4 regions of the Sphingobium yanoikuyae genome follow, and region 3 is predicted to be linked to each of the others. Evidence: riboswitches for the same ligand, from Rfam matches in the RefSeq annotation. Region 3 holds a riboswitch; each other region holds the start of a gene.
The links. Region 3 has a riboswitch for cobalamin ahead of cobW (cobalamin biosynthesis protein CobW). Riboswitches for the same ligand answer to the same signal wherever they lie in the genome.

Region 1 (7,990 bases), 950 kb from region 3:
AAGCGACCAGAAGCTGACGTTTCCTACTCCCCTCCCTTCCAGGGAGGGGCCGGGGGTGGGTGCGCCGCGTAGCGGCGGTCTACGGTCGATAGGGCAGAAGCTCGCTGCGCTCGCAACCCACCCCAACCCCTCCCTGGAAGGGAGGGGCTATGTCTTGTTTCCACCCATTTCGGACCTGAAGGGGCTGGTTGAGCCGGGTACTTGTCCTCCTCAGCGCACCTTGAAGCTATATGTGCCGCTGACCGGCTGATGATCGTTGCCCATCACTGTCCATTGAAGATCATAGCTGCCGGTCGGCAGGGCGCGGGGCAGGGTGATGACCAGGCCCTTGCCATCGGCGGCCACGGCGGTGGTGAAGCCCTTGATCGGCATCGGCGGATGATCGGCCATGCCCGGCATGCCGGTCATGGTGAGCGTGATGCTGCTATGATCGGCCTGGAGCGCCTCGGAAAAGCCCAGGGTCAGCCGGGTCGGCTTGGCGACGCTGGCATTGGCGGCGGGACTGGCCGCAACGAGCTGCGGCCTGGCGAAGGCGGCGCCGGGCAGGGCGGTGAGGGCAAAGGCTGCGGCGATCAGGGGCAGGCGGGGCATGGATGTCTCCGGAAAAATGCGCGTCTTGCAGGGGAATACGCATTGTCCTGTCGCATCCCTCACGCGCCGCGCTATTTTGTTCGAGGGATGGGTCGGCCGGATGCGTATCGTCAGGCAGGACATGAAGGACGGAACGATGGACGATCTGGATGACATGCTGGCCGGGCTGCGCGACGCGCCGGCGGCGGCGCGCTTCGACGGGCTGGAGGAGGCGGTGATGCAGGGGCTGGATCGCCGCCGCGAACGCAGCGTCGCGCGGCGCAGCCTGATGCTGGCCGGCGTGATGGCGATCGGCATCGGCTGGATCGGCAGCGCCGTGCCCGCGCAGCCGGCGCAGGCCGCGCCCGGCCCGCTGCTGATCGGCATGTCCGACTATGCGCCCTTCCGCCTGCTGGAGCGATAAGGATGGGCAAACGCTATTGGCTGGTGGCGCTGGTCGCCTTTGCCGCGGCGCTGGCCGCCGTGCTGGTTGCGCGCACCTGGCTCGCACCCGCGCCGCCGGTGGAGAATGAGGTTCATGCCCTGCTCCACGATCGGCTGACCCTGGATGCCGGCCAGAAGCAGCGCATCGCCGATCTGGAAGCCGCCTTCGCGCAGCGCAAGGCCGCGCTCGACGCGGAAATGCGCGCCGACAATCAGCGGCTGGCCGCCGCGATCGCCGCCGAACATGGCTATGGGCCGCGCGTCGCCCAGGCGGTCGACCGGTCGCACCAGGCGATGGGGGAATTGCAGAAGGAAACATTGAAGCACATCTTCGCGATGCGCGGCGTGCTGCGCCCCGATCAGGCCGCGCTGTTCGACGCGGCGGTGGTCAAGGCGCTGACCCAGCCTGTCGGGTGATAGCCGACGATCCTGATGATGCCACGCTGGCGGCGCAGGCGCTGGCCGGGCGGCAGGCCGCCTATGGCGCGCTGATGCGGCGGCACCGCGATGCCGTCTATCGGCTGGCGCGTGGCCATGTCGGCGATGCGGATGCGGCAATGGACATCGTGCAGGAAAGCTTCATCGCCGCCTTTACCTCGCTCGCCCGCTATGATGGGCGCCGGCCCTTTCGCGGCTGGATCGCGCGGATCACGATCAACAAATGCCATGACTGGGCGCGCCGCCGTGCCGTCCGTCGCTTCTTCAGCTTCGCCCGGCCGATCGAGGACGCCGCCCATGTCGCCGACGCGGGGCCCGATCCCGAGCAGGCGGCCCAGTCCCGCGCTGGCGTTGCCCGGATCGAGGCAGCGGTGGCGGCATTGCCGGTGGCGCTGCGCGAGGTGGTTTTGCTGCGCGGGATCGAGGGCATGAGCCAGGCCGAGGTCGCGCAGATATTGGGGGTGAGCGAAAAGGCGGTGGAAACCCGCCTTTACCGTGCCCGCCGGCAATTGCAGGAGATGTTGAGGGAAAGCGACGGCGCGCGCGTATAAGCCCGTATGACCGATCTGCCTTCCCTTCCTCTCGACCGCCGCAGCCTGATCCGGGGCGGCGCGGCGCTTGCACTGGCACAGGCCTTGCCCGGCTGGGCGGCCACCGGCACGCATGGCGCGGCGCAGGGCGCGCTGTCGGGCGAGACGATCGCGCTCAGCATCGGCGATGGGCATTTTGCGACCGGCGGCCGATCGGCCCATGCGATCAGCGTCAATGGCGGCACGCCGGCGCCGCTCATCCGCCTGCGCGAGGGGCAGAGTGTCAACATCGCCGTCACCAACCGGTTGAAGGAGGATAGCTCGATCCACTGGCATGGGCTGATCCTGCCCTTCCAGATGGACGGCGTGCCGGGCATCAGCTTCCCCGGCATCATGCTCGGCGAGACCTTCACCTATCGCTTTCCGGTGCGGCAGGCAGGCACCTACTGGTATCACAGCCATTCGGGCATGCAGGAGGCGATGGGCCTTTACGGGCCGATCATCATCGATCCCGCCGGCGTCGATCCGGTGGCCTATGACCGGGAGCATGTGATCCTGCTCGCCGACTGGAGCCCGGTTCATCCGCACAGGCTGCTGCAAAGGCTGAAGCAGATGGGCGGCTATTACAACATGCAGCGCCAGACGCTGGCCGGGCTGCTGGCGGGGAAGGATCAGGGGCTCAAGGACCGCATCGACTGGGGCGCGATGCGCATGGACCCGACCGATATTTCCGACGTCACCGGCGCCACCTACAGCTATCTGGTGAACGGCATGGGCACGGCCGAAAACTGGACCGGCCTGTTCGCGCCGGGCGAGAGGGTGCGGCTGCGCATCATCAACGCGTCGGCGATGACCAATTTCAATGTTCGCCTGCCCGGCCTGCCGATGACCGTCGTCCAGTGCGACGGGCAGGATGTCCAGCCGGTCGAGACCGACGAGTTCCAGATCGGCATTGCCGAAACCTATGATGTGATCGTCCAGCCCGGCGAGGCGAAGCCCTATGCCCTGATTGCCGAGGCGATCGACCGGTCGGGCCTGGTCCGCGCCACGCTGGCGCCGCAGGTCGGCATGGTCGCCCCCGTGCCGGCCCGGCGCGCCCGGCCGCTGCTGGGCATGAAGGACATGGGCATGGACATGGGCGGCATGGATATGGGCCATGGCGGCGTGATCGACCTCAGCCAGCCGGCCAATGACGCCATGAGCGGGCATAGCATGAAGATGCGCGACAAGTCGGTCGCGCCGGGCGTGAAAATGGGGCCGGGCGTCGCCACCCTGTCGCCGATGCCGGCCGATCGCACCGCTGACCGGCCGACGGGGCTGGAGGATGTCGACCATCGGGTGCTGACCTATGCCGATCTGCGGTCGCTGACGCCGAACACGGACCTGCGCACCCCGACCCGGTCGCTCGACATTCATCTGACCGCGAACATGGAACGATACATGTGGTCGTTCGACGGGGTGAAGCTGTCGGAAGGGGCGGAGCCGATCGCCTTCCGCCATATGGAACGGGTGCGCGTGACCCTGATCAACGACACGATGATGCCGCATCCCATCCATCTGCACGGCCATTTCTTCGAACTGGTGACCGGCGAGGCGGCGCATAATCCGCGCAAGCATACGGTGAATGTGCTGCCGGGCGGCAAGGTCAGCTTCGACCTTACCGCCGATGCGCTGGGTGACTGGGCGTTCCACTGCCATATGCTGATGCACATGCATGCCGGGATGATGCGGGTCGTGACGGTCCGCCATGGGGAGGACGCGGCATGAGGAGGGTCGCGCTTCTGATGCTCGCCGCCGCCGCGCCGGTGCAGGCCCAGACGATGGACCATAGCCAGATGGACCATAGCCAGATGGATCATGGGGCAATGGGTCATGAGATGCCGGCTGCCGACGCCGCCATCCCGCAAGGCACGCCGCCGACAGTGCCGACCGATCATGCCGCCGACGCGCTCTATGACCCCGCTGCCATGGCCCGCGCCCGCGCGGCGATGATCGCGGAAGGGGGCGGCATGACCTATTCGCAATGGATGCTCGATCGGCTGGAATATCGCGCCGGCAAGGGCGCTGATGGCTATGCCTGGGAGGGCGAAGGCTGGATCGGCGGCGACATCAACCGCTTCGCGGTCAAGAGCGAGGGTGAGGGGACGGTCGGCGGATCGCTCGAACGGGCCGAGGTGCAGGCGCTCTACAGCCGGGCGATCGACCCCTGGTTCAACCTGCAGGCGGGCGTGCGGCAGGATTTCGGCGAAGGGCCGGACCGCAGCTATGCGGTGATCGGCATCGACGGCCTGGCGCCTTACTGGTTCGAGGTCGGGGCCGAAGCCTTCCTGTCGACCAGGGGCGACGCCCATCTGCGGCTGGAGGCGAGCTATGACCAGCGCATCACCCAGCGGCTGATCCTGCAGCCCGCTGCCGAGTTCAATCTGGCGGCGCAGGCCGTGCCCGAACTGGGGATCGGCGCCGGCCCGTCCGATATCGAGCTGGGGCTGCGGCTGCGCTACGAGATCGCCCGCGAATTTGCGCCCTATGTCGGCGTCAATTGGGAACGCAAGCTGGGCGATACGGCCGATTATGCCCGTGCCGCCGGCGATAAGCCGTCGGCCACCAGCCTGGTGATCGGCCTGCGCGCCTGGTTCTGAGAGGCGCTTGCAGCCCGCCCGATATTCGATTATCGATCCCGCCGATCCCGCGCCGCACGGCATGGGATCATGATCGCGCCGGTGTCCCGAAAGGGGCTTAATAGGGAATGCGGTGCGGACGGGTGACTGTCCAAATCCGCAGCTGTCCCTGCAACTGTAAGCGGTGAGCGCGATGTACATGTGCGGACGGCAGAATGACCGATCCGCCAGCCACTGGGCCGGACGCTAAATCCTGCGAGGCCTGGGAAGGCCGTGCATCAAGCGATGACCCGTGAGCCAGGAGACCTGCCGGCGTCTGGTCGCTCTTGCCTTGGTCCAGGGGATGGCCGCGGCACGGTAACTTCCGTCTGAGCGACGAACGAGCGGCTGGGGCCGCTGCGACGACGCGCGTCGGTTGCCCTTGGGCGCCCGGCCGGCGCGTGTGTCGGACGTTCGCGCGCGTGCCGCTCGTGAAGGTTGCCCCCGCCCGTCGAACGCGGCGCCGGATGGGGGAATAAATGAAGTCCAATATCGTTTCACGGGCCGCGCTGGCCCTTTCGCTTGCCATCGCATCGCCGGCTCTGGCCGACGAAGGGGAAGGCGACAGCATCGTCGTCACCGGCACCAGCCTGGAAGAGACGCTGCCGCAGCAGCTGTCGCGCTATGGCCATGCCATCGAGATCGTCACCGACACGCAGATCCGCGATGCCGCCGCGATCGACACCGCCCGCGCGCTCGAAGCGGTGCCGGGCCTGTTCATCCGGTCGCAGTCCGGGCCGTTCAGCTATGTCGACATCGCGCTGCAGGGTTCGCGCACCAAGGATGTGCTGTGGACGATGGACGGCATCCGCCTCAACAACCGCCTCTATGGCGGCACGTCGCCCAACGACACCATGGCCGCCAGCATGATCGAGCGGATCGAGGTGCTGAAAGGGGGCGAAAGCCTGTTCTACGGCACCCAGGCCGCGGCCGGCGTGATCAATGTCGTCACCCGCGATTTCAGCGACGATCTGGGCGGCCAGGTCAATGCCAGCCTCGACAGCTTTGCCGGGACCAGCCTGGACGGCTATGTTCGCGGCGCGATCGGCCAGCATCGCTTCGTGGTCTGGGCCAATCGCAGCCAGTCGGACGGCTATCGTCCCTATGACGTGATGCAGCCCAGCGCGACCGATCGCGCGCGCGGCTATGATCTCTGGTCGGCGGGCATCAAATATCAATATGATATCGCGTCGGACCTGCGCCTGAACGCCCTCTACCAGCATACCAAGGCCGATCTCGACAATATCAGCGCGACGCGGACCAAGGAAAGCCGCAACGACCGCAATGAGGAAGTGGCCAGCCTGCGGCTCGACTATACCGGCGAGGATGGGGTGCAATTCTTCCTCAAGGGCTATTTCCACGACTGGAAGACCGCCTATGTCCAGATCCGAAACCCCGTGCCCGCCGGCCCGCCGCAGGTCATCTATCCGGCCGGCACCTTCTGGGGCTATCAGGATTATGGCGGCAGCGCGGTGGTGCAGCTCAACATGCTGCGCGGCATCGACACGCTGATCGGCTATGATTTCCAGAGCTTCAACGGCCGCGACGACGTCCTGCTGATCGCGCCGACCGATGAACAGGTCCATGCCGGCATCTTCCAGCTGCGCACCAATGACGAATTGTCGAGCAAGGCGCGGATCGCCGCGGGCCTGCGCTACAACAAGGCGAAGGGATCGGAAAAGACGATCTGGAACGTGTCGGGCCGCTATGATGTCAGCGACGCGCTGTTCGTGGAGGCCAATGGCGGCACCTCCTTCGTGCTGCCCGACGCCTCGCAGCTTTATGGCAATGATCCCTGTTGCGAGGTCGGCAACCCGAACCTGAAGCCCGAGGAGAGCCTGAACCTCAACGCCGCGCTGGGCGGCGCGCTGGCCGGCGGAGCGATCCGGTGGAAAGCGACCTATTTCAACCGGCGCATCACCGACCTGATCGACACGACCTATGATGATCCGGCCTTTCCCGACGGCACCTATATCAACGTTCGCGACAAGGTGCGGGCCAGGGGTGCCGAGCTGGAGCTGAACGCCGACCTGAGCGGCGGTTGGGGTCTGTCTGCCAGCTACACATATTCGCGTGTTCGCAATCAGGGCAGTTCGGTGCAGCGCGATCGCAACCCGGAACAATATGGCCGCGCCGCGATCGTCTATGCGCCGCAGACCGGCCGCTTCGGCGCCAATCTGTCGGCCAATTGGGTGGGCGATGTCTGGTCGACCGCATCGGGCTTTGGCCGGATGAACTATGGCAATTATGCCGTGGTCGATGCGGGCGCCCATCTGTGGCTGGACCAGGCGCGGCGCAACCGGTTCGGCATCAATGTCGAAAATCTGTTCGACCGGGATTATGCCACGACCGGCTACCGCTCGGCGGTCAGCGATGCGGGCGTATTGGACGGCAGCAACAGCCGCTTCCTCTATTTCTACCGGGGCGTGCCGCGCACGCTGCGGGTCAGCTATGGCCTGAGCTTCTGACCATGTTGCGGCCGGTCCTGCTGCTGCATCGCTGGCTGGGCATCCTCATCGGCGCCGTCATGACGCTGTGGTGCCTGTCCGGCTTCGTGATGCTTTATGTCGACTATCCGCGCCTGACACCGGCCGCGCAGCTTGGGGGGCTCACGCCCCTCACCCTGTCGGCCGGGCAAGCGGGCACACTGCCCGACACCATGATGCTGTCCGCCGCCCGGATCGAGATGATGGCGGGGCGGCCTGTATTGCGCGTGACGCCCGCGCTCGATCCGACGCGGACCATCCCGCAGATGCGGGTATCCGCCGGCACCCATGACTGGGCGTCGGGGAAACCGGTCGAGCAGGTCGATCCGCAAAATATCCACAGGATCGCGACCGAGTTCGGCCGCAACAGCGCCATTGCCGGCCCGCCGGAGCGGGTCGCCCGGACCGAGATGGACCAGTGGACGGTCCAGACCTTTCGCCGCAACGCGCCGCTCTATCGTGTCGATTATGCCGATGCGGCGGGCACGCAGGCCTATGTCTCGGGCAAGAGTGGGGAGGTGGTGCAGCTGACTACCCGCTTCCAGCGCTTCTGGGGCTGGCTCGGCGCGGTGCCGCACTGGCTCTATCCCACGATCCTGCGGCAGGATGGCGCGCTGTGGAGCCAGGTCGTCATCTGGACCTCGCTGATCGGCTGCTTCCTGACGATCACCGGCCTGTGGGTCGGCATCGCCCGGCTGCGCCGTCGCCGCGACGGCAGCATCGGATCGCCCTATCGCGGCCTGTGGTGGTGGCATCATATGGCCGGGCTGTTCTTCGGCATAGTGACGCTGACCTGGGTGGCGAGTGGGCTGCTGTCGATGAACCCCTGGGGCCTGCTGGACAGCGAGGCGATGATGATCCAGCG
Region 2 (7,990 bases), 2.5 Mb from region 3:
CCCTGGATGCTGGCCAAGCTGCGTCCCGACAGCGACGAACTCTCGCTCTGCTTCGACCCGACCAGCAAGGCGATCGGCACCGAAGGCGACGGCCCGGTCCTGTTCGAAAATGGCCAGCCGACCGACGTGACCAAGGGCATCCTGAAGTTCTGCGAGGATTTCGAGCAGGCAGCCGCCCGCACCGGCCAGTTCATGAAGGATCTGGCCGAGATGGACCTGCTGATGGACGGCGAAGTCGCGATCCAGACCCCGAACAACGAGCAGCCCTTCGTCTATCGCGGCTTCCGCATGGTGAACGAGGAAAAGCTGCGCGACCTGCGCGGTGACCAGCTGCGCAAGATCAACCAGAACGGCCTGCTGCCGCTGATTCACGCCCATCTCTTCTCGCTGCAGTTGATGCGCGAGATCTTTGAAGGCCAGGTCAACCAGGGCAAGGGTCCGATCGCCGTACCGGCCGCGCCGGTGGCCGTGGAAGCCTGAAAGCCCGATTAACTCCGTTAATCGCAAATATATCGGTATAGGGCGGGGCTTGCTCTTGAAAGCAGCCTCGCCCTGCCCTATTTCTATTGCATGCGATGCACCTGCCCCCCTTTCGGGTGTGTCGTATAGGGCGCCTCCCCCTTGGAGGCGTCTCCTCCCTGAACCTGGCCACCCCGTGCATCGCATGGGGTGGTTTTTTATGGGCCGCAGTCGACGTAGGGGCCGCGAAAACTTTTCACCGCTTTCGCTTGACGCCATCGCCTCCCCTGCCTAAAGGCACGCCCCTGCCTGTCGCCCATGCGACATACGGCCCCTTCGTCTAGCGGTTAGGACGCGGCCCTCTCACGGCTGAAACACGGGTTCGATTCCCGTAGGGGTCACCAGCAAAATCAATGACTTAGTTGGCATTGAAGAACGCCGAGATCGCCAATTCTCCAATAAGCGATTCTTTTCCTCACACTCAGTGATCATCTGTGGACGCCGTCGGACGATCCTTGCCATGGATCAGTATAAATAAGGCTGAAACGAGGGTAACTCTAGCCATCCGATCTCAAGCAATGGTTGCCCGCTCGCTGCCCTCCTGAATGTACTCGAATTTCAAAAACTATCGCTGGTCTAGGAATGTCTGTCGCGACGCTACCCAGCTGATGAACGGCCTGGGTGACAGGCTGCGGTTCGGCAGATTCGGAGAGCCGAAGGCGAGGTAGCAACCGTTCGCCGGCGCATGATCCGTAAGGGCGGCGGCGTTGTTGAGCATCGCTATCTGCCGACGCATTACGTGCATTGATAATCGTTCGCAACAACTCATGTGCCGCTTGTTCATGACTGCTATCGGGGCGGTGTGTTCAGCACCTGAGCGTCAGGGACAGCCGCATACCGGCCGTCCAGGCATGACCAAATTCCACATTCCACGAATTTCTTGCTATCCTGTTCGATAGCCCATAGTTCCCAGCCCGTCCCCTAACGGGGGGCAAGATCGCGTTGGTGCTTCGAAAGAGGCTTAAAAGGGAACGCGGTGGAGGGGCACTGCCCCTGAAGCCGAGGCTGTCCCTGCAACTGTAAGCGGATAGCGCGATGCATATCGCGGCAGGCCAAGGATGCCTGTCGCAGCCACTGGGCCGGACGCTAACTCCTGCGAGGCCTGGGAAGGCCGTGCATCGTGCGATGACCCGTGAGCCAGGAGACCTGCCAGCGTCCGGTCGCTCTTGCCTTGGTCCAGGGGATGGCCGCGGCACGGTGTACTCCGTCTGAGCGACGAACTTGCGGCCAGGCCGCAACGGTGGGTTCCGCCGGTCGCTCGTTTGCGCCCGGTCTCCACCGCTGCGCCCGTGCGAGGAGACGTCCTCCTGCGCGGGAACCTGTCCGTTCGACTGGAAAACGCAACGGGGGTTACACATGAATACACGATCGCTTCTTTCCGGCCTGATCCGTTCCGGCGCATCATGTTGCGCACTGGCGGCAAGTGTCACCGCAACGCATGCTCAGGAGACCGCCGACGCCGCGCCCGATGGCACGGAGAACATCGTCGTCACGGCGCGCAAGGCCGGCGTCCTGCAACTTGGCCAGCAGGCCGATGCCTCCAGCCGCCTTGGCCTGACGCCTATGCAGACGCCCGCAAGCGTCGATGTCATCACCAAGGAGATGATCCGCAGTCTTGGTGACCGCACGGTCGTTGCGGCGGCGGCGCGCGCGCCGGGCCTGATCAACAATTCCTCGGCATTCGGCTATTCCCTGAGTTCGCGCGGGTTCACCGGCTACACCTCGGTGATGCAGCTCTATGACGGTATGCGGGTCTATACGACGACCACGCAGACCTTCCCCGCCGATCCCTGGATGGCCGAGCGCATCGAGGTGCTGCGCGGCGCAGCGTCCGTGCTCTATGGCGAAGGCGGCATCGGCGGCGCCATCAACGTTGTGCGCAAAAAGCCCAACACCGAAGAGTTCGAAGGTGAACTACGCCTCAGCGGCGGCTCTTTCGATACATATGCAGCGGCCGGCGGGATCGGCGGGCCAATCGGGGACAAGCTGTCCTACCGCGTGGATCTCAGCTACAACCGGTCGGACGGCTGGATGGAGCGCGGACGCTCCCGTAGTCTCGCCCTGTCGGCCGCGCTGCGCTACCAGGCCAGTGACGATCTGGTGCTGACCCTGACGCATGATCGCGCCGATCTAGATCCGACGATCTGGTACGGCACGCCGCTGCGTGATGGCAAGCTGGTGCGCAAAATCCGCAAGAAGAACTACAATATCGCCGACCGCTCGCTGCGCTTCGACGATGCCTGGACCCAGGCCAAGGCGGAATGGACGCCTTCAGACGGGGTGACGATCACCAACGTCGCCTATTACCTCACCGGCTTCAAGCACTGGCGCAATGCAGAAGGCTATGCCTGGTCCGGCGATCAGATCCGCCGGTCGAGCTATCTGGAAATCTTCTACAAGACCAAGCAGTGGGGCGACCGCTTCAACGCGGTTTTCGACCACACATTGCTGGGCATGGACCACCGCCTGAGCCTGGGCGGAGAGTATAACAGCGGATCGCTGCTGCGCACCGACAGTTCGCCCAATTCCCGATCCGACCTGGTGGATCCCTACGACTACGCGCCCGGCACGTTTCTGGATGGCGCCTTCGGCACCCGGTACAAGTATAAGACAGATGTGCAGCAATGGGCGCTGTTCGGCGAAAGCCGCCTCTCGCTGTCGGATCGACTGTCGCTGGTGACGGGCCTGCGCTACGATCGCCCGAAGACCGAGCGCCACGATGCGCTCGATCCGACCGCCGACTACACCGCGCGCTATCCCAGTACCAGTTGGCGTGCGGGGCTGGTCTACAATCCCACGGACACGATCTCGCTTTACGCGCAATATTCCGCGGCCGCCGATCCGGTGACGGCGTTCCTCACCGCGACGCTGGCACAAACCAGCTTCGATGTATCCACCGGGCGGCAATGGGAAGCGGGTGCCAAGGCAACCTTCCTCGACGGGCGCGGCGAATTCACGCTGTCGGGCTATCGCATCGTCAAGAAGAAGATCCTGACCCGCTCCGCCAATGATCCCACGGTGTCTGTGCAGGTCGGCCAGCAATCGTCCTACGGCGTCGAGGCATCGTTCGGACTGGCCGTGACCAAGTCCTTCAGCATCCTGGCCAACGGCACGATCCTGAACGCGCAATATGACGACTTCGACGAACTTGTCGGCACGGAGCTTGTCAGCCGCAACGGCAACATGCCGATCGGCGTTGCCGAAAAGGCAGCCAATCTGTGGCTTTCTTGGCGGCCGGTGCAACCGCTGCACCTCGACACCGGCCTGCGCCATGTCGGCAAGCGCTATTCGGACGCCGCCAATACCCGTCGCATTCCGGCCTATACGCTCGTCGATGCTTCGGCGCGCTACGACCTGGGAAAGAAGACGAGCGTGACGCTCAACCTGCGCAATGTCTTCGACCGGATCTACGTCCAGAACAGCTATTCCACCTCGCAGTGGGTGCTGGGTGAGCCGCGCAGCGTCGCGGTGACGTTCGAGCAGCGGTTCTGATCGTGCCGGCGAGGCAGGAGCCGGGCTGGCGCACCATCGCGCCGCGCGTGCTGGCATCGACGGTCGGCACCTATGGTCTGTGTTATGCGTGGATTTGCGCGGCGGTACGCCTGCTGCCGATGGATGCGGTTGACGCCAACATCCTTGCGACCTGCCTCGCCTTCATATTGTTCGTTGCGGTGATCCTTCGCGCCTTCGCGGTGCGCAGCGTCACGCGGATCTGGGGCGAACTGCTGGTGGGCACGGCCCTCCCCTTCGCCCTGATGCTGGGGGTCGCCAGATGAAGGATAGCCTGCGCCAATCCATGGGCTGGTTCCATACATGGTGTGGGCTGCTGTTCGGCTGGGTTTTGTTTGGCATCCTGCTGACCGGATCGCTGGCGGTGTTCTATACCGAGATCAACCTCTGGACCACGCCCGAACTGCGCTCTCCGGTGGCCATCGACCGGGGACGAGCCGTAGCGATGGGACGGGATTATCTCACCCGCATCGCTCCGGATGCCAGGCAATGGCGTATCGTCATCCCCACTTCGCGCGAACCTGTGCTGCGGCTGGTGTGGACCGACGAAGCGGGCAAGGCCACCACCCACCGCCTCGATCCGCAGACCGGCGTCCGCATCCCGCGCGACATGGACGCCGGCTTCTTCTTCATGCGCTATCATTACACGCTGGGGATCGATCGCAAGTCCAGCCCCATCGGCTTCCTGATCGTGGGCGCGGCAGGCCTTGCCATGCTGGCCGCATCGATCAGCGGTGTCATCATTCACAAGCGCATATTCCGCGATTTCTTCATCTTCCGCCCCTGGGCCTCGCGCCAGCGGGCGTGGATGGATGCGCACAACCTTCTCTCGGTGCTGCCGCTGCCGTTCCACATGATGATGGCCTATACCGGCCTCGTCCTGATCTATTACGCCTATATCCCCGCCGGCGTCGCGACGCTGAACGGCGGCGACGTCAAAGCCTATCAGACTGCGGCTGCGCAATCGCGCTACATCGATGTGGAGACACCCGCCGGATCGCCACAGGCCACGGTTGCGCTGATGCCGCTGGTGGCGCGCGCCGAGCGCGCATGGGGTGGCGGAGCGGCCGTCAACATCTATGTGAGCCATCCCGATCGTGCCAATGCCGCAGTCGAGATCTGGCGACAGCGCGACGATCGCATCGCCAACTTCCCCGATCGCGTCGACTTCGCAGGCGCCGACGGCCGGTTGCTGCGCGTTCTGGTGAAGCGCTCCCCGGCCCGCGAGACCCAGGCCTTCCTTGCCGGACTGCACTTCATCGAATGGGGCGGAATCGCTGCCCGCTGGCTCTATTTCCTGACCGGGCTCGCCAGCACCGCGATGGTCGGGGCTGGCCTTGTCCTCTTTACCGAAAAGCGGGCGCGCCGGGGCGGATCGGCATTTCACGCCATGGCAGGCCGGATCACCATCGCCGCTGTGGCTGGAAACATGATCGCCTGTGCGGCGTACCTGCACGGTGAGCAGTTGCTGCCTTCCGGCATCGAAGACCGGCGCAGTATGGCCGCATCTATCTACTTCCTGGCCTGGCTGCTGAGCCTCATCCCTGCCGGTGCGCGGCCTTGGTCCAGCGCGTGGCCAGAGCAGTTGCGTGCGGCGGCGTTGCTCTGCCTGACTATTCCCGTGAGCACGGCTCTGGCGGGAACGCCGCTGACGTCAACGCTGGCTCATGGCGATGGTATCCGCTCAGGCGCAGACCTGACGGCGCTGGCGATGGGCGTCATCTTGTGGATCGCAGCAGGCAGGATCGCTCGCAGGCCGGCCGGAGGCGCTGCGCAGTGATCGTGAACCTGGCCCTATCCCTGGTCCTTGCGGTGGCCGGCTTCGATGCCATCCGGCGCGGCACATCCCGAAGACACATCGTCTATCGAGCCGCCTGGCGCGCGGGCGGAGCCGCATCGCTGGTTCTGGCGATCCTTCCCGTCGCGCAACTGGCCACGACCAACCTGATCGCTTCGCTGCTCTGGTTCTTCTGTATCCTGCCGTTGGCCGGGCTCATTGTCGTTTTTGGAAAACCCATTCGCCAGTCATCTGGGCGTCCCGATATTGACTGAACGCGATTGCCCTCTCGATGTCATGACCTGCATATCGATCCTGAAGCAAAGGCTGACTATCACTGCCTCGGTCGTGACGCACAATTGGTTCAACCGTCTCTAGATGATACGGGTCGGTCCGGCGCATAAATTGATTGTCCATCGGATGCGGCAAACCGTTTCCTGCGCCATTGCAGGCGTCGAGATTATTGCTGGCCCACTCACCACACTCGCAGTGGCGAGCGACACGGAGATCGACCGCACGGAAACCTTGCCTTGTTCGAGGCCCTTTGAATTCAGCACTTCTAACTCCCTCCATTCGACATTCGGGATGGAGGCGCACCTGCTATTGAGAATACCTTGCAATTCATACGTTCGCATGCGGTCAAACGAGAGGTCGAATTTCAGAAAAATAATTTCAGGCGAAAATCACGATCAGACTACGGGACAATTGCACGGATCGCAGGCCGAGAGATTTCTGAAGCCGGGATATGGCTGCAACCGGATCGTCGATGCGAAATACGCCACAGACGTGCAGGGATGATGCGTCGCCCACTATAGTCATGTAGCCGGGATGATAGCGGCCGATCTCGGCCACGACCTGACATAGCGGCGCATCCTTGAATACGAGCACGCCGTCCGTCCAGGCGGTGGCCGCTTCCGTATTGATGGAACGAGGAGCATCGATACGGCCATCGGCGCCATAGCGGATGGACTGGCCTTCCCGCAGAATGAGGCTGGCCCCCTTGCCCTCTCCGCTGACGAGCATCACGCTGTGCTCTGTCGCGGTAACCTCAGTGTCGGCGCCCGTCCGGCGGACCGAGAATTGCGTGCCCAGCGCCATCGTTTCACCGATTGCTGCCTGGACGGTGAAGGGGCGGGAACGATCGGGCGCAACCGTGAACAGCGCCTCGCCTTTCAACAACCGGATTCGGCGATCCGTCGAGCGGATCTCGATCGTGACCGCACTAGGGCGGATCGACATTCGGGATTCCCAAAGCGGATGATCGCTGATTCATAGGACGCCGTGTTGATGCGCGGAGTGGATGATGGCGGCGAAGCGGTACGAGTTGAACGAGGTGCAATGGGAGAGGATTGCGCCGTTGCTACTGGGCAAAGCGACCGATCCGGGGCGGTCGGGAACGGATAACCGCCTGTTCGTGAACGGATGTTTGTGGGTGCTGCGGTCAGGAGCGCATTGGTGCGATCTGCCGGAGCGCTATGGCAAGCGGAAGACGGTGCATCGCCGCTTCAGCCGTTGGTGCCATGCGGGTGCCTGGTAACGGGTGTTCGACGCACTGACGGCCGACCGGGACAACCAGTATTTGATGATCGACAGCGCCATCGTTCGCACGCACCAGCAGGCGGCGACCGGAAAAGGGGGGCGTGCGATCAGGCGCTGGGGCGTTCCCGAGGCGGACTGACCACCAAGATACACATGCTTGCGGACCCGCTCGGCCGGCCGCTGCGCTTCATCATCACGCCCGGCCAGACTGGCGACGTTACTCAGGCGCCGGCCCTGCTGCACGGACAGGAAGCCGTCGTCGTGCTCGCCGACAAAGCTTATGACAGTAATGCTTTACGGACAATCATCGCGAAAATGGGCGCCGAAGCGCTCATACCTTCAAACCGCTGCCGTAAGATCGCCATCCCGCATGACGCGCTGATCTACAAACACCGCAATCGTATCGAACGATGTCTCGGCAGGCTCAAACACTTCCGCCGCTTCGCAACACGCTACGATCGCCGCACCATCCACTTCGCCAGCTTCACAAACCTCGCCGCCGCCATGATCTGGTTACGCTGAATGTCGATCCGCGCTAGCCGAAAAACAAACTGCGGTCCGGGACCGGATTGCACATCGGTCGAAAAACTGATGGTCCATGACCATTCAAAATCGCCCATCAGGAATCAATTATACTGTTGTCAA
Region 3 (7,990 bases):
GATCGAGCTGGACCAGATCCGTCGCGGCGTGATCACCGTCGATGAGTGATGCGCCGCCCCGGATGATGAGCGGCTTCGGCAATCATTTTTCGACCGAGGCGGTGGCCGGCGCGCTGCCGGTGGGGCGCAATTCGCCCCAGCGCCTGCCCTATGGCCTTTATGCCGAGCAGTTGTCCGGGACCGCCTTCACAGCGCCACGGTCGGAGAACAGGCGTAGCTGGCTCTATCGCATGCGACCGGCGGCATCGCATCCGCCCTCCGCGCCCTATGATGCTGCAGCCTTGCTGCGCAGCGCGCCGTTCGACGAGGTGCCGCCATCGCCCAACCGGCTGCGCTGGAATCCGTTGCCGCTGCCTGCGGATGATGTCGATTTCATCGACGGCCTCACCAGCTATGCCGGCAATGGCGATGTCGCGGCGGGCCAGGGTTGCGCCGTGCATCTCTATGCCGCGACGGCCTCTATGGTCGACCGTGCCTTCGTCTGCGCCGATGGCGAGATGCTGATCGTGCCGCAGCAGGGCGCGTTGCGCATCGTCACGGAGCTGGGCGTGATCGACGTCGCGCCGTTGCAGATCGCGCTGATCCCGCGCGGCGTCCGCTTCCGGGTCGAGCTGACCAAGGGCGCGGCGCGCGGCTATGTCTGCGAAAATTACGGCGCGCCCTTTCGCCTGCCCGATCTCGGCCCGATCGGCGCCAACGGCCTGGCCAACCCGCGCGATTTCGAGGCGCCGGTCGCGGCATTCGAGGATGTCGAGCGCCCTTATGCGCTGGTGCAGAAGTTCATGGGCCGCCTGTGGATAACCATGCTGGATCACAGCCCGTTCGATGTCGTCGCCTGGCACGGCAACCTGGCGCCGCTGCGCTATGACCTGACCCGTTTCAACACGATCAACACGGTCAGTTTCGACCATCCCGACCCGTCGATCTTCACGGTGCTGACTTCGCCGAGCGAGACGCCGGGCACCGCCAATATCGACTTTGTCATCTTCCCGCCGCGCTGGATGGTGGCGGAAGACACATTCCGGCCGCCCTGGTTCCACCGCAATGTGATGAGCGAGCTGATGGGCCTGATCCATGGCGAATATGATGCCAAGGCGGGTGGCTTCGCGCCCGGCGGCGCGTCGCTGCACAATGGCATGGCCGGCCACGGCCCCGACCGCGCCAGCTATGACAAGGCGATCGCCGCCGACCTGACGCCCCAGCGCATCGCCGACACCATGGCCTTCATGTTCGAAAGCCGGATGGTGCTGCGCCCGACGCGCTGGGCGATGGAAAGCCCGCTGCTGCAACCCGATTATGATGAATGCTGGTCCGGCTTTCGCAAGGCCCAGATTCCCCCGATGAACGAGACCCCATGAGCTATTGGCAAACCGACGAAACCCATGATCCCGCCCGCACCAGCTGGGTTGCGAGCGCGCAGGATCATGGCGACTTCCCGATCCAGAATCTGCCCTATGGCCTGTTCTCGTCCGCAGGAGCTTCGCCGCGCGCCGGTGCCGCTATCGGCGACGCGATATTGGACCTAGCTGCCTGTGTCGGCGCCGGGCTGATCGATTGCGCGCCGCTGCTGGAAGGCCAGCTCAATGGGCTGATGGCGCTGCCGGTGGCGGTGCGGGTCGCCCTGCGCCGCCGGATCAGCATTTTACTGTCGAACCCGGCCCATCGCCCGGCGGTCGAGCCGCTGCTGCATCGGGCCGCGGACTGCATGCTGCACCTGCCGGCGCGGATCGGCGACTACAGCGACTTCTATGTCGGCATCCATCACGCCAACAATATCGGCCGCCAGTTCCGGCCCGACAATCCGCTGCTGCCCAATTATAAATATGTGCCGATCGGCTATCATGGCCGGGCGTCCTCGATCCGCCCGTCGGGCGATCCGCTGGTCCGTCCGCGCGGCCAGCGCAAGCCGCCCGAAGCCGATGTGCCGGTGGTCGGCCCGACCGCCCGGCTCGACTATGAGCTGGAACTGGGTGTGTGGATCGGCGCCGGCAATGATCTGGGTAGCCCGATCCCCATCAGCGAGGCGGCCGATCATGTCGCCGGCTTCTGCCTGCTCAACGACTGGTCGGCGCGCGATTTTCAGGCGTGGGAATATCAGCCGCTCGGGCCCTTCCTCGCCAAGAATTTCCATTCGACCATTTCGCCCTGGGTAGTGACGCCCGAGGCGCTGGCACCGTTCCGCATCGCCCAGCCGCCCCGGCCGCAGGGCGATCCCGCGCCGCTGCCTTACCTCAGTGATGCCGACGACCAGGCCCATGGCGCGCTGGCGCTGACCTTGGAAGTCTATCTCTCCACCCAGGCGATGCGCGACGCGGGCCAGCCACCGATGCGGCTGAGCCAGGGGCCGGCGAGCAACATGTACTGGACCGTCAGCCAGATCGTCACCCATCATGCGTCCAATGGCTGCAACCTGATGCCCGGCGACTTGCTGGGCAGCGGCACCATCTCCGCCCCTACGCGCGAGGGCTATGGCAGCCTGATGGAGATCAGCAGCGGCGGGCGCGAGCCGATCAGTCTGCCATCGGGCGAGACGCGCTGCTTCCTGGAGGATGGCGACGAGGTGACATTGCGCGCCACCGCGTCGGCCCCCGGCTATGTGTCGATCGGCTTTGGCGAATGCCGCGCGATGATCGTGCCGGCGCGATGAGCGACCTCACCCTCCATGGCTATTGGCGATCGAGCGCGAGCTATCGCGTGCGGATCGCGCTGGCCTCGAAGGGCGTCGACTATGCACAGGTCACTCATGACCTGCGCAGCGGTGCGCAGCGCGCGCCCAACTATCGGGCGCTGGCGCCGCAGGGGCTGGTGCCCGCGCTGGTCGATGGCGACAGCGTGCTGACGCAGAGCGGCGCGATACTGGAATGGATCGAGGCCCGCTGGCCGCAGCCGCCCTTGCTGCCCGCCGATCCCGGCGATGCCGCGATCGTCCGTGCCATGGCCGGCATCATTGCCTGCGACATTCATCCACTCGGCAATCTGCGCGTGTTGCAGGCGCTGCGGCAGGATTTTGGTGCCAGCGAGGATCAGGTCCGCGCCTGGATCGCGCGCTGGACCGGCGAGGGGCTGGCCGCGCTCGAAACACTGGTCGCCCTTCACGGCGGCACCCATGCCTTTGGCGACAGCCCGAGTTTCGCCGACTGCCATATCGTGCCCCAGCTCTACAATGCCCGGCGCTTCGGCGTCGACCTGACGCCCTTTCCGCGGCTGTGCGCCGTGGACGCGGCGGCATGCGCGCTCCCCGCCTTTGCCGCCGCGCACCCCGATCGCCAGCCCGACGCCGACATATGAGTGACACTGACACGCGCCTGTTCGCGACGCCGGCGGGCGTGCGCCTTTGCCCGATCGAGCAGTTCGCCGACGGCAAGGCGCGCAATTTCGTGCTGCAGATGCGGGCCGGCCGCTTCCATGGCTTTGCCGTGCGCACCGGCGATCAGGTCGCCGGCTTTGTGGACCAATGCCCCCATGCCGGCCTGCCGCTGGCGCAGCAGCTGGACGATTATCTGACCCCGGATGGCAGTCATATCCGATGCAGCTGGCACGGCGCCATTTTCCGCCGCGACGATGGCGTCTGCGTCGGTGGGCCCTGCGTCGGCCAGCGTCTTAGGCCCTGGCCGCTCGCCATCGCCGATGGCTGGATTGTCACCGCTGCCCAAAGCGACTAGGAACCGGCCCAGGGACGGCGCTTCGCATCGTCCCGACATGATCGCGCCGGTGCCCCCACGGGGGCTTAAAATGGGAAGGCGGTGCGGATGCCATGGCATCCAAGTCCGCAGCTGTCCCTGCAACTGTGAGCGGCGAGCGTGATGAACAGCGCCCTCCCCAGCCGGGAGGGCAGCCACTGGGCCGGACGCTAAATCCTGCGAGGCCTGGGAAGGCCGTTCCTCCCGCTATGACCCGCAAGCCAGGAGACCTGCCGGCGTTTTGGTCGCTCTTGCTTTGGTCCAGGGGATGGCCGGGGCACGGTGTTCCGTCTGAGCGACAGGTTGGCGGCTGGAGCCGCGCGGTCACGCATCTGCGGGCGAACAAGCGCCCGTCCGCGATGCCGGCCGGCCGTGCGTGCGCGCCCGGTTCGCTCCCGCCCCGGTTGCTCCGGCGCGCGAGTATTTGTCATGGCCAACACTGCATCTGCCAAGATTCCGACCACCGTCATCACCGGCTTCCTGGGCGCGGGCAAGACCACGCTGATCCGCCATCTGCTGGAAAATGCGAAGGGGCGCCGCCTCGCCCTCATCATCAACGAATTTGGCGATGTCGGCGTCGACGGCGAACTGGTGAAGGGCTGCAACGATGCTGCCTGCCCCGAAGAGGATATCGTCGAACTGGCCAATGGCTGCATCTGCTGCACCGTGGCCGACGATTTCCTGCCGACCATGACCGCCCTGCTCGACCGGCCGAGTCCGCCCGACCATATCATCATCGAAACCTCGGGGCTGGCCCTGCCCAAGCCGCTGGTCAAGGCCTTCCAATGGCCCGACATCCGCACCCGCGCCACGGTGGACGGCGTCGTCGCGCTGATCGACGCCGATGCGGTCGCTGCCGGCCGCTTCGCCACCGACGAGGCGGCGCTGGCCGCGGCGCGCGCCGCCGACCCCAATCTGGACCATGACAGCCCACTGGAGGAATTGTTCGAGGATCAGCTCGCCTGCGCCGACATGGTGGTGCTGAACAAGAGCGACCTGGTCGATGCCGACACGCTGGCGGCGGTCGAGGCGCAGGTTGATGCCGAAACGCGGCCCGGCGTGAAGATCGTCCGCGCTGCCCATGGCGCGGTCGACATCGGTGCGCTGCTGGGCATCGTCGCCGCGGCCGAGGATGATCTCGACGCCCGCCCCTCGCACCATGAGGCGGAGGGCGAGGATCATGACCATGATGATTTCGACAGCTTCGTCGTCAGCGGCGATGCGGTTGCCGATCCCGACACGCTGGTGCAGGCGCTGTCCGCGCTGATCGCCACCCACGACGTGCTGCGCGTCAAGGGCATGGTCGCGGTCGCGGGCAAGCCGATGCGCCTCGTCGTGCAGGCGGTCGGCCCGCGCATCCAGCATTTCTTCGACCGCCCCTGGCAACCGCAAGAAGCGCGTCGTACCCAGCTGGTGGTGATCGGCCAGAAGGGGCTGGACCGCGCCGCGATCGAGGCCGACATCCAGGCCGTGCTCGGCTGATGCATCTTCTGTCCGCCACGCCGGGAACGATCAGCGACGGCGAGGAGGCGATCGACCTCGATCAGCCGCCCGGCGAGATCGTCATCCTGACCGTGGCGGACAGCGACCTGGCCTGTTTCGCCGCTGCTGCCGCGCGCCTGCCCGATGATGCGCCGAGCGTGCGGCTGGCCAATCTGCTGCAGCTCAAGCATCCCTATTCGGTCGATCTCTATGTCGAGAAGGTGATCGCCAAGGCGCGCTTCGTCTGCGTCATCCTGCTCGGCGGCAAGAGCTACTGGCCCTATGGCGTGGACGAGATTGCGCAGGTCGCGCGCGAGCGGGGCATCGCCTTCGCCGCGATCGCCGACGGGCGGGAGGGCGACCCGGCGCTGGATCTGGCCTCCACCGTGCCCGCGGCGATGCGCGAACAGTTGCGTGACTATCTGCGTCAGGGCGGCACCGCCAATGCGCTCTCCTTCCTGCGCTGCGCCGCGCGGCTGATCGGCGCGGATGCGGGCGAGCCAGACCATCCGCTGCCGATCGCCGACGCGGGCCTCTATCTGCCCGGCCATGACCGGCCCGGCGTGGCCGAACTGCGCGCGACATGGACCGAGGGGCGGCCGGTGGCGCTGCTGATCTTCTATCGCGCGCTGGTGGTCGCCGGCACGCTGAGCGCGGTCGATGCGATGGTCGCAGCGCTTGGCGCGCGCGGCTTCAATGTCGCCGCCGTCCATGTCCGCGCGCTGCGCGAACCGTTCGTGCGCGACTGGCTCGGCGGGCTGCTGGCCGGCATCGCGCCCGACATTATCGTCAATGCGACCAGCTTTGCCGCCTCCTCTTCGTCCGAGCCGCGCGTGCCGGGCATCTTGGAACAGGCCGACTGCCCGATCCTGCAGACCGCCTTTGCCGGGGTCGAGGAAGGCAGCTGGCGCGGGTCGGCCCGTGGCCTTGGCCCGCGCGACCTGGCGATGAATGTCGCCCTGCCCGAAGTGGACGGCCGCCTCTTCACCCGCGCCGTCGCCTTCAAGGCCGCCGAGCGGTTCGATGAACGCACCCAGTGCGGCATCGTCGTGCCGCGCGTGGCACCCGACCGGGTCGCCTTCGTCGCCGATCTGGCGCGCAACTGGGCAGCGCTGCGCCGCACGCCGCCTGCCGAGCGCCGGATCGCATTGGTGCTGGCCAATTATCCCAATCGCGACGGGCGGATCGGCAATGGCGTCGGCCTCGACACGCCGGCCAGCGCCGCCGCCATCCTGTGCCGGCTGGGCGACGCCGGCTATGCGATCGGCGACGCGCCGCGCGAGGGCGCTGCGCTGATGCGGCTGATGACCGGCGGCGTCACCAATGACCGGGCGTCGATCGATCGGCTGGGCGAGGTCAGCCTGTCGCTCGATATCTATCGCGCTGCCTTGGCCGCTCTGCCCGACAGCGCGCGTGACGCCATGGTCGATCGCTGGGGGGCGCCGGAGGCCGATCCCTTCGTGCGGGACGGCGCCTTTCGCCTTGCGGTCCATCGTTTCGGCCATGTCGCGATCGCGGTGCAGCCGGCGCGCGGCTATAATATCGATCCCAAGAGCAGCTATCATGACCCGGCGCTGCCGCCGCCCCACGCCTATCTCGCTTTCCATGTCTGGCTGGCGCAGGATTTCGGTGCGCAGGCGCTGGTCCATGTCGGCAAGCATGGCAATCTGGAATGGCTGCCGGGCAAGGCGGTGTCGCTTTCGGCCGATTGCTTCCCCGAAATTTGCACCGGGCCGGTGCCGCAACTCTATCCCTTCATCGTCAACGATCCGGGCGAGGGGACGCAGGCCAAGCGCCGCATCGGCGCCGTCATCCTCGACCATCTGACCCCGCCGTTGACCCGCGCGGAAAGCTATGGGCCGCTCAAGCAGCTCGAAGCGCTGGTGGACGAATATTATCTCGCCGCCGGCATGGACCCGCGCCGGCTCGACCGGCTGCGCCGCGATATCATCGACCTCGCCCGCAGCCAGGGGCTGGACAAGGATGCGGGCGCCGCCGGCGACGATGACGACGCGCTCGCCGCGATCGACAATTATCTGTGTGAGCTGAAGGAATTGCAGATCCGCGACGGGCTGCATGTCTTCACCGCTTCGCCGCAGGGGCGGCTGCGGCGCGACCTGCTGATCGCGCTGGCGCGCACGCCGCGCGGCCTGGATCATCCGGGGCAGGCGTCGTTGCTGCGCGCGTTGGCCGATGATCTGGGCCTGGGCTTCGATCCCCTCGATTGCGTGCTGGGCGCGCCGTGGCAGGGGCCGCGCCCAGCGGTGCTGGTGGACTTATCCACAGACCCTTGGCGCACCCATGGCGACATGGTCGAGCGGCTGGAACTGCTGGCGGCGGCGCTGGTCGATGGCGCGGCGCCGGTCGGCCCGGCCAGCGCCGCCGTGCTGGCGGCGATCGCCGATGATCTGGCGCCGCGTGTCGATGCCTGTGGCCCGCGGGAGGCGGCGGCCTTGCTGGCCGGGCTCGACGGACGGTTCGTGCTGCCGGGACCATCGGGCGCGCCGACGCGCGGGCGGCCCGACGTGCTGCCGACCGGGCGCAATTTCTTCTCGGTCGATACCCGCGCCGTGCCGACCGCTGTCGCCTGGGATCTGGGCCAGCGATCAGCGCAATTGCTGGTCGACGATTATCTCCAGCGCGAGGGCGACTATCCCCGCGCCATCGCCCTGTCCGCCTGGGGCACGGCGAACATGCGCACCGGCGGCGACGATATTGCGCAGGCGCTGGCGCTGATGGGGGTGCGGCCGCGCTGGGAATGGAGTTCGGGGCGGGTCGTCGGCTTCGAGATGATGACCCTGGCCGAGCTGGGCCGGCCGCGCGTGGAC
Region 4 (7,990 bases), 620 kb from region 3:
TGGCGGGGCTTTCGGGCGGTGATGGGCGGGGCAGGGCCGGGGCGGCTTGCTTGACAGGCGGGACGGGGCCGAACATGATCGCGGCCATGCCGTTCAAGATCATCTTTGCGCGCTTCCGCCATCATGGGGGACAGCTTCTCGCGGGCCATCCGCCCCGGACCTGACAGGCGCGCTGCCGGCAGGTCCGGGGCACCCTTCTTGACGCCTTGCGCCCGAGCACTGGGCGCGCACCCCTATCAGGAAGTTTTCCCATGACTCTGCAACAGAAATGGGCGGCCGTGCCGCCGATCCATATTGTCGAATCCGAAGCCGACATGATTTCCGACCTCGCCTGGGCGGCGCGCGACCGCTTCCCCGACGTCAGTCAGTTGTTGCTGGAGGAGGTCGGCCGGGCGCAGTTATGCAGCCGGGCGGCGCTGCCGGCCGATGTCGCGGCGATGGGATCGACCATCCTCTATCGCGATGGTGCGCGTGGGGCGCCGCGCCGGGTGGAACTGGTCTATCCCAGCCATGCCGATGTGGCGCTGGGCCGGATATCGATCCTGACGCCGGTCGGCGCCGCGCTGATCGGGATGCGGGCGGGCAATGCGATATTGTGGCCGGACCGCGACGGCCATCTGCGCGACATCCTGGTGGATGCGGTGGTCCAGGCGCAGGCCTGAACCACGCAGGTCAGTGCCGTGTCAGCCCTGCGGCGGGGTGGTTTCGCCCACCTCGTCGCTGTCGAGGCCATCGTCCAGGGTCAGGCCGTGGCGCAGCAGCATCGGGATGTTGGCGCCGGCGAACACGACCGAGACGATGGTGACGCCCCAGACCTTGACCGCGAGCCAGGTGTCGAAGCTCATCGACCGGCGCATGAGTTCGTTGGCGACCGCCATGGCGACGAAGAAGAGGGCCCAGTTGCGCGACAGCTTGCGCCAGCCTTCCTCGGTCAGCCCGTCATAGGCGGCCTGGAGCAGATATTTGAGCAGCGGCTTGCCGCGTAGCAGCCCGGCGAACAGCATCAGCGCGAAGAAGGCGTAGATGATGGTCGGCTTCAGCTGGATGAAGCGCTGGTCGTGGAAATAGATGGTGAGGCCGCCGAAGAAGAGGATCAGCAGCGCCGAGAGCCACAGCATCGGCGAGACCCGGCCGAGCTTCACCTTGGAGATGATGACGGCGATGACGATCGCGGCCATGAAGGCGGCGGTGCCGAAGCTCATGGCGGTGATCGGGTTGCCCGCACCCCAGAACCAGCCCGCGCCCTTGTAGCTCAGGAAAAAGACCAGCAGCGGCCCGAAATCGAGCGCGAGGCTGAGGCTGCCGCCATGGGCGGGCTTCTTGGCGTCAGCGGGCATAGGCCGTCCCCGCGATCGCGCGTGCCATGTCGCCGGCATCGAACGGGCGCAGATCCTCGATCTTTTCGCCCACGCCGATGGCGTGGATCGGCAGGCGATATTTCTCCGCCGCCGCGACCAGCACGCCGCCGCGCGCGGTGCCGTCGAGCTTGGTCATGACCAGGCCGGTGACCTGTGCGGTTTCCTTGAAGACTTCGATCTGGTTCAACGCATTCTGTCCCGTGGTGGCATCAAGGACCAGGACAACGTCGTGCGGGGCGGCCGGGTTCAATCGGCCGAGCACGCGGCGCACCTTGGCCAGTTCGTCCATCAGTTCGGTCTTGTTCTGCAGGCGGCCGGCGGTGTCGACGATCAGCACGTCGATGCCGGTGGCCGTCGCCTGCTTGACCGCGTCGAACACGATGCCAGCCGCGTCGCCGCCTTCCTTGCCAGCGACGATGGGCACGCCGAGGCGTTCTGCCCAGACCTTCAACTGGCCGATCGCGGCCGCGCGGAACGTGTCGCCCGCCGCCAGCATCACGCCATAATCCTGTTCCAGGAAATTATTGGCGAGCTTGGCGATGGTGGTGGTCTTGCCCGATCCGTTGACGCCGATCACCAGGATCACCTGCGGGCGCGGAAAGGCTTCGATCTCCAGCGGGCGGGCGACCGGGGCCAGCACCTTCTCGATCTCCTCCGCGATGATCTCGCGCAGATATTCCTCGGTCAGTTCCTTGTTGTAGCGCCCTTCGGCCAGGCGATCACGAACCCGGCCGGCCATGGCCGGGCCGAGATCGGACATGATCAGGGCTTCCTCAATCTCGTCGAGGGTTTGGTCGTCGAGTGCGGCCTTGGTGAAAAGGCCGGTCAGATTCTCGCCGAGCTTGTCGGATGTGCGCTTGAGGCCGCCGAAGAGGCGGTCGCGCCAGCTGGTGCCGGTGTCAGTCATTATTGCGCCTCTTGCGCGATCAGCGCGCCATTCTCAAGGCCGCTGATGCGGGCCGCGACGATCGTGGAGGGGGGCTGGGGCGTGGTGAAGCGCACCGGCGCGAAATTTTCCGCATGGCCCGACAGGCCATTGCGTTCGACCAGCACCGACTGGCGGGTGCCGACCAGGCGGGCAAGCCAGGCGTCGCGCTGCGCCGCGCAGGCGTCGCGCAGCAGCGCGGCGCGCGCCTTGATGGTGGCGCGATCCAGCTGGGGCATGCGCGCGGCCGGCGTGCCGGTGCGCGGCGAATAGGGGAAGATATGGCCATGGACGATGTCGCAATCGGCTACCAGCGCCAGGCTGTTGGCGAACATGGCCTCATCCTCGGTCGGGAAGCCGGCGATGATGTCGGCGCCTATGCTGATGTCCGGGCGGGCGGCCTTCACCCGCTCGACGATCCGCACGGCATCGGCGCGGGCATGGCGGCGCTTCATGCGCTTGAGGATCATGTCGTCGCCGGCCTGTAGCGAGAGATGCAGATGCGGCATCATGCGCGGCTCATGGGCGATGAGGTCGAACAGCCGCTCGTCAATCTCGACACTGTCGATCGAGGAGAGGCGCAGCCGGGGCAGGTCCGGGACATGGCGCAGCAGCCGTTCGACAAGCTGGCCGAGCGAGGGGCTGCCCGGCAGGTCGGGGCCATAGCTGGTGACGTCGACGCCGGTCAGCACGATCTCGCCATAGCCCGCATCGACCAGCTGCTTCGCCTTGTCGATCACCGCGCCGGCGGGCACGGAGCGGCTGTTCCCCCGGCCATAGGGGATGATGCAGAAGGTGCAGCGGTGATCGCAGCCATTCTGCACCTCCAGGAAGGCGCGGGCATGTTCGGCAAAGGCGCTGGCCATGTGCGGCGCGGTGTCGCGCACGGCCATGATGTCGGAGACGTTGACCTTATCCGCTACCGGAACGAAGGCGGCGGCCTCCAGCTTCTCCCGGTTGCCGATCACGCCGTCCACTTCCGCCATGGCGGCGAAGGTCTGGGGTTCGGTCTGGGCAGCGCAGCCGGTGACCAGGATGCGGGCGTCGGGGCGGTCTCGCCTGGCGCGGCGGATCGCCTGCCGGGTCTGGCGCACGGCCTCGGCGGTCACGGCGCAGCTGTTGACGACGATCAGGTCGTCCTGTGCGCCGGCCATCTCCCGGCCAACTATCTCACGAATAGCTTCGCTTTCCGCGATGTTGAGCCGGCAGCCCAGGGTGATGATGTCGGGACCGGGCACGGTCAGAAGCGGTCCCAGTCCGCCTCGCCGTCGAACACATGGGTGGCGGGGCCGGTCATGCGGATCGTGCCGCCCGGTGCCCAGTCGATCTCCAGGTCGCCGCCCGGCAGGCTGACGGTCACTGGCCCGGCCATCAGCTTGCGGCGGATCGCCGCGACGGCGGTGGCGCAGGCGCCGGTGCCGCAGGCGCGGGTCAGGCCGGCGCCGCGTTCCCAGACGATCAGGCGCAGATGCTGCGGGCCGACGACCTGCGCGAAATTGACGTTCACGCGGGCGGGGAAGAGCGGGTCATGCTCGATCAGCGGGCCGAGGCGCTCGAAATCCACCGCGTCCAGATCCTCGACGAAGAAGATCACATGCGGGTTGCCGACATTGACGGCGGCCGGCGCGGGCAGGTCTTCCCAACTCGCGCTCATGGTCAGCGTGTCCATCGGATAAGCGAGCGGGATCGCGTCCCAGTCGAAGCGGGGCGCGCCCATGTCGACGCTGGCGCCGCCGTCCACGCCCTTGGCGTCGAGCAGCCCGGCCCTGGTCCGGATCAGCACGTCCTTGCCGACGAACAGTGGCACGCAGCGGGTGGCATTGCCGCAGGCTTCCACTTCCGAACCGTCGGAATTGAAGATCAGCATCGACACGTCGGCCTGGTCGCCGGTCTCGGCATCGCCGATGACGATCAACTGGTCACAGCCGATGCCGGCATGGCGATCGGCAATGGCGCGGGCGCGCGCTTCCGTCATCGCGACCGGCGCCTGGCGCGCGTCGATCACGACGAAATCATTGCCCAGACCATGCATCTTGGAAAAGCGGCTCATCATGGCGCCGCATTTAGTGCGGGACGGGGCAAAAGACCAGCGGTCAGGCGTTCTGGCCGCCGATGATGGCTGCATAATCCTGCGGATCGACATTGGCACCGGAGATGACGAGGGCGGTGGCGCCGTTGGTGGGCGGGGCGAGGCCGGCGAGCATGGCGGCGAGGGCGACCGCGCCGCCCGGTTCGACCACCAGCTTGAGCGTGGTGAAGGCGAAGCGCATCGCGTCGCGCACCTGATCGTCGCTGACGACGAGGCCGCCCGCGAGCAGGGTGTGGTTGATCGGGAAGGTCAGCGCGCCGGGGCTGGGCGCCAGCAGGGCGTCGCAGATGCTGCGCGCGTCGGGCGAGACGCTTTCGCGCGTGCCGCTGGCGAGCGAGCGGGCGGTATCGTCAAAGCCTGCGGGTTCGACCGCATAGACGCTGATGTCGGGGCGGGCGGCTTTGACTGCCGTCGCCGTGCCTGCGACCAGCCCGCCGCCACCGCAACAGACGAGGATTTGCGTGAGGTCGGCGCCAGCGGCCTGCGCCTGCTCCAATATTTCGAGGCCGATCGTGCCCTGGCCGGCGATGATGAAGGGATCGTCGAAGGAGGGAACCAGCGTCGCGCCGCGTTCGGTGGCAAGGGCGGTGGCGATTTCCTCACGGCTCTGGGTGAAGCGGTCATAGGGGACGACCTCAGCCCCCATCGCACGCGTGTTGGCGGTCTTGATCGCCGGGGCATCGGCCGGCATCACGATCGTGGCGGGAATGCCGAGCAGGCGGGCGGCGAAGGCGACGCCCTGGGCATGGTTGCCCGAGGACCAGGCGACGACGCCCGCCGCCCGTTCCGCCGCATCGAGGCGGGCGAGGCGGTTATAGGCGCCGCGAAACTTGAACGATCCGCTATGCTGGGCGCCCTCAAACTTCACCAGCACCCGCCGGCCGCAATGATCGTTGAGTGCGGCATTCTCGATCAGCGGGGTACGGACCGCCGCCGGCGCGATCAGCCGCGCGGCATCGGCGACGTCGGCGGCGGTGATGGCAAGCGAATCGGTCATGTGGCGTCTCCCGGTAAGTGGCCCCTGCATAGCCGCCCGCCGGCGCCGCGCAACGATCCGCCGGGGCGATCCTGGCCCGCTTGGCAGGGCTTGTGCTTTGGCTTATGGGGGCCGCGCGCCGGGGCGGTCAAAAGCCCCGGACGCGCATGATCGCGCCGGTGCCCGCAAGGGCTGAAAACGGGAATGCGGTGCGGGGGGCGCAGCCCTTCCAAATCCGCGGCTGTCCCTGCAACTGTAAGCGGTGAGCGCGATGCGCAGGGTTCCCAAGCTCTTCAAAAGGGGAGGGCCGGAACCGGCCACTGGACCGACAGGTCCGGGAAGGCTGGCGCATCGCTGCCCTGACCCGCGAGCCAGGAGACCTGCCGGCGTCTGGTCGCTCTTGCCCTGGCCCAGGGGATGGCCATGGCGCGGTGTTTCCGTCGAGCGACGCCCATGGCGGCCGGGGCCGCATCGGTGCGTGGGGTGGGGCGCTGGCGTCTTCCCGATCCTCACGCAGCGACCGCTTGTGCGGACGCCCCGGTTCCAAATCGACGGACGCCGGGGGACGATAAAATGAAGATGTTGGGGATTTCGCTGATCGCGCTGCTGGCCGCTACGCCGGCACTGGCCCAGGATCTGGCACAGGATGACGATATCGTCGTCACCGCTTCGGGCATTGCGCAGCCGCGCGACGAGGTCGGCCAGGCGATCACGGTGATCGATGCCGACACGATCAGAACGCGCCAGGCGGTCGATGTCGTCGACCTGCTCGCCACCACGCCGGGCGTCCGTTTCAGCCGCAACGGCTCCACCGGCGGCGTGACCGGCGTGTCGCTGCGCGGCGCTGAGACGACCCAGACGCTGGTGCTGATCGACGGGGTCAAGGTCAACGACCCGAGCGGCATCGGCGACGGCTATGATTTCGGCCATTTGCTGACCGGCAATATCCGCCGGATCGAAGTGCTGCGCGGCTCCAACTCGGTGGTCTATGGCAGCCAGGCGATCGGCGGCGTGGTCAATGTGATGACCGGCGCGCCCAGCGAGGGTTTCGAGGTTAACGCCTCGGCCGACTATGGCTATAGCGATACGCTGAACGCCAAGGCCGATGTGTCGGGCACGCATGGCGCGGTGTCGGGCGGCGTCGGCGTCGCCTATTTCAACACCGACGGCATCTCCTCGGTCGGCCGGTCGTTCGGCGGCGTGGAGAAGGATGGCTATGAGAATATCGCCACTAACGCCAAGCTGAAGATCGCTTTCACCGACAGCCTAAGCCTCGACCTGCGCGGCTATTATATCCATGCCGATCTCGACTATGACAGCTTCTTCGGCGCGCCGGCCGACAGCAGCGACGTCAGCAAGCTGGACCAATATGTCGGCTATGCCGGGATCAACCTGGCGCTGCTCGACGGCAAGCTGACCAACCGCGCTGCCGTCACCTGGCTGCGCAACGATCGCGACTATTATTTCGTGCGCGGCACCGACCCGGACTATGGCTATTCGGGCACCAACCTGCGCTTCGAATATGAGGGCGTCTATGCCCCGGTCGACCAGGCCAAGCTGATCTTCGGCTATGAGCATGAGCGGCCGGACTATGATTATTTCGGCTTTGGCAGCACCGACAGCGCAAAGGCGAATATCGACAGCGTCTATGCGCTGGCGGTGATGAAGCCGCTCACCGGCCTCGCCGTCACCGGCGGGTTGCGCCATGACGATCATAGCCAGTTCGGCGGCGCGACCACCTTTGGCGCCAACGCCAATTACACGCCGAACGCCGGCGCGACCAATATCCGCCTCTCCTATGGCGAGGGGTTCAAGGCGCCGTCCCTCTATCAACTCTACGACACCTATAGCGGCAACAGCGCGCTGCGGCCGGAGCGGTCGAAAAGCTATGATATCGGCTTCGACCAGAGCCTGGACGGGGACCGGGCCGTGCTGTCGCTGACCGCCTTCCGGCGCGATACCCGCAACCAGATCAATTATGACTATGCGACCTACACCTATGGCAATCTCGACCGGACCCGCGCCAAGGGCGTGGAAGCGACGCTGACGCTGAAGCCGGTCGAGGCCCTGACGGTGGCGGCCTCCTACTCCTATGTCGATGCGCGCGATCGGTCGGGCGGGGCCACCGACGGCAATCGCCTGCCGCGCCGCGCCGCCAATGCGGTCAGTGTGTCGGCCGATTATCTCTGGGCCTTCGGCCTGTCGACCGGCGCGACGCTGACCATGGTCGGCGACAGCTATGACGACACGGCCAACACCCGCCGGCTCGACGGCTATGCGCTGGCCGGGCTGCGCGCGTCCTTCCCCGTGGGCGACCATCTGGAAGTCTATGGCCGGATCGACAATCTGTTCGATGCGGATTACGCCACGGCCTATGGCTATGGCACCTATGGCCGGTCGGCCTATGGCGGCGTGCGTGTCCGCTTCTAAGGGGCGGCGGCATCCCCTGTTGCTGCCGGGGCTGATCGCCCTGCTGCTCGTCGCGGCTATCTCGTCGGTCGCGCTGGGATCGGTGACGATCGCGCCGGCCCGCATCCTGGCGGTGCTGGCCGGCGGCGGCGACATGGTGGCGCGGGCGATCATCATCGACCTGCGCCTGCCGCGCATGGCGATCGGCCTGCTGGTCGGCGCCATGCTGGGCC

Region 1: it holds a riboswitch for cobalamin, as region 3 does, so the genes downstream of both, HH800_RS17820 (TonB-dependent receptor plug domain-containing protein) here and cobW (cobalamin biosynthesis protein CobW) in region 3, are expected to answer to the same signal.
Region 2: it holds a riboswitch for cobalamin, as region 3 does, so the genes downstream of both, HH800_RS10930 (TonB-dependent receptor) here and cobW (cobalamin biosynthesis protein CobW) in region 3, are expected to answer to the same signal.
Region 4: it holds a riboswitch for cobalamin, as region 3 does, so the genes downstream of both, HH800_RS00365 (TonB-dependent receptor plug domain-containing protein) here and cobW (cobalamin biosynthesis protein CobW) in region 3, are expected to answer to the same signal.

The regions. Positions count from the first base shown of each region.
Region 1 is NZ_CP053021.1:3,721,938-3,729,927, reverse strand. Features, by position in the region: gene HH800_RS17850 (copper resistance protein CopC) at 211-591, opposite strand; gene HH800_RS17845 (hypothetical protein) at 692-994, shown strand; gene HH800_RS17840 (periplasmic heavy metal sensor) at 997-1,431, shown strand; gene HH800_RS17835 (RNA polymerase sigma factor) at 1,428-2,003, shown strand; gene HH800_RS17830 (copper resistance system multicopper oxidase) at 2,010-3,749, shown strand; gene HH800_RS17825 (copper resistance protein B) at 3,746-4,621, shown strand; cobalamin riboswitch at 4,684-4,929, shown strand; gene HH800_RS17820 (TonB-dependent receptor plug domain-containing protein) at 5,119-7,107, shown strand; gene HH800_RS17815 (peptidase) at 7,110-7,990, shown strand, end outside.
Region 2 is NZ_CP053021.1:2,202,854-2,210,843, forward strand. Features, by position in the region: gene HH800_RS10920 (SapC family protein) at 1-480, shown strand, start outside; tRNA gene HH800_RS10925 (tRNA-Glu) at 789-863, shown strand; cobalamin riboswitch at 1,446-1,688, shown strand; gene HH800_RS10930 (TonB-dependent receptor) at 1,876-4,011, shown strand; gene HH800_RS10935 (iron transporter) at 4,014-4,295, shown strand; gene HH800_RS10940 (PepSY-associated TM helix domain-containing protein) at 4,292-5,809, shown strand; gene HH800_RS10945 (hypothetical protein) at 5,806-6,081, shown strand; gene HH800_RS10950 (FecR family protein) at 6,479-7,045, opposite strand; partial or broken gene HH800_RS10955 (IS5 family transposase) at 7,110-7,867, shown strand.
Region 3 is NZ_CP053021.1:4,672,752-4,680,741, forward strand. Features, by position in the region: gene hppD (4-hydroxyphenylpyruvate dioxygenase) at 1-49, shown strand, start outside; gene hmgA (homogentisate 1,2-dioxygenase) at 42-1,358, shown strand; gene fahA (fumarylacetoacetase) at 1,355-2,647, shown strand; gene maiA (maleylacetoacetate isomerase) at 2,644-3,288, shown strand; gene HH800_RS22535 (Rieske (2Fe-2S) protein) at 3,285-3,662, shown strand; cobalamin riboswitch at 3,693-3,933, shown strand; gene cobW (cobalamin biosynthesis protein CobW) at 4,110-5,162, shown strand; gene cobN (cobaltochelatase subunit CobN) at 5,162-7,990, shown strand, end outside.
Region 4 is NZ_CP053021.1:61,600-69,589, forward strand. Features, by position in the region: gene rnk (nucleoside diphosphate kinase regulator) at 252-662, shown strand; gene ispZ (septation protein IspZ) at 684-1,337, opposite strand; gene ftsY (signal recognition particle-docking protein FtsY) at 1,327-2,265, opposite strand; gene mtaB (tRNA (N(6)-L-threonylcarbamoyladenosine(37)-C(2))-methylthiotransferase MtaB) at 2,265-3,521, opposite strand; gene dapF (diaminopimelate epimerase) at 3,524-4,336, opposite strand; gene HH800_RS00360 (threonine ammonia-lyase) at 4,377-5,369, opposite strand; cobalamin riboswitch at 5,509-5,751, shown strand; gene HH800_RS00365 (TonB-dependent receptor plug domain-containing protein) at 5,922-7,778, shown strand; gene HH800_RS00370 (FecCD family ABC transporter permease) at 7,765-7,990, shown strand, end outside.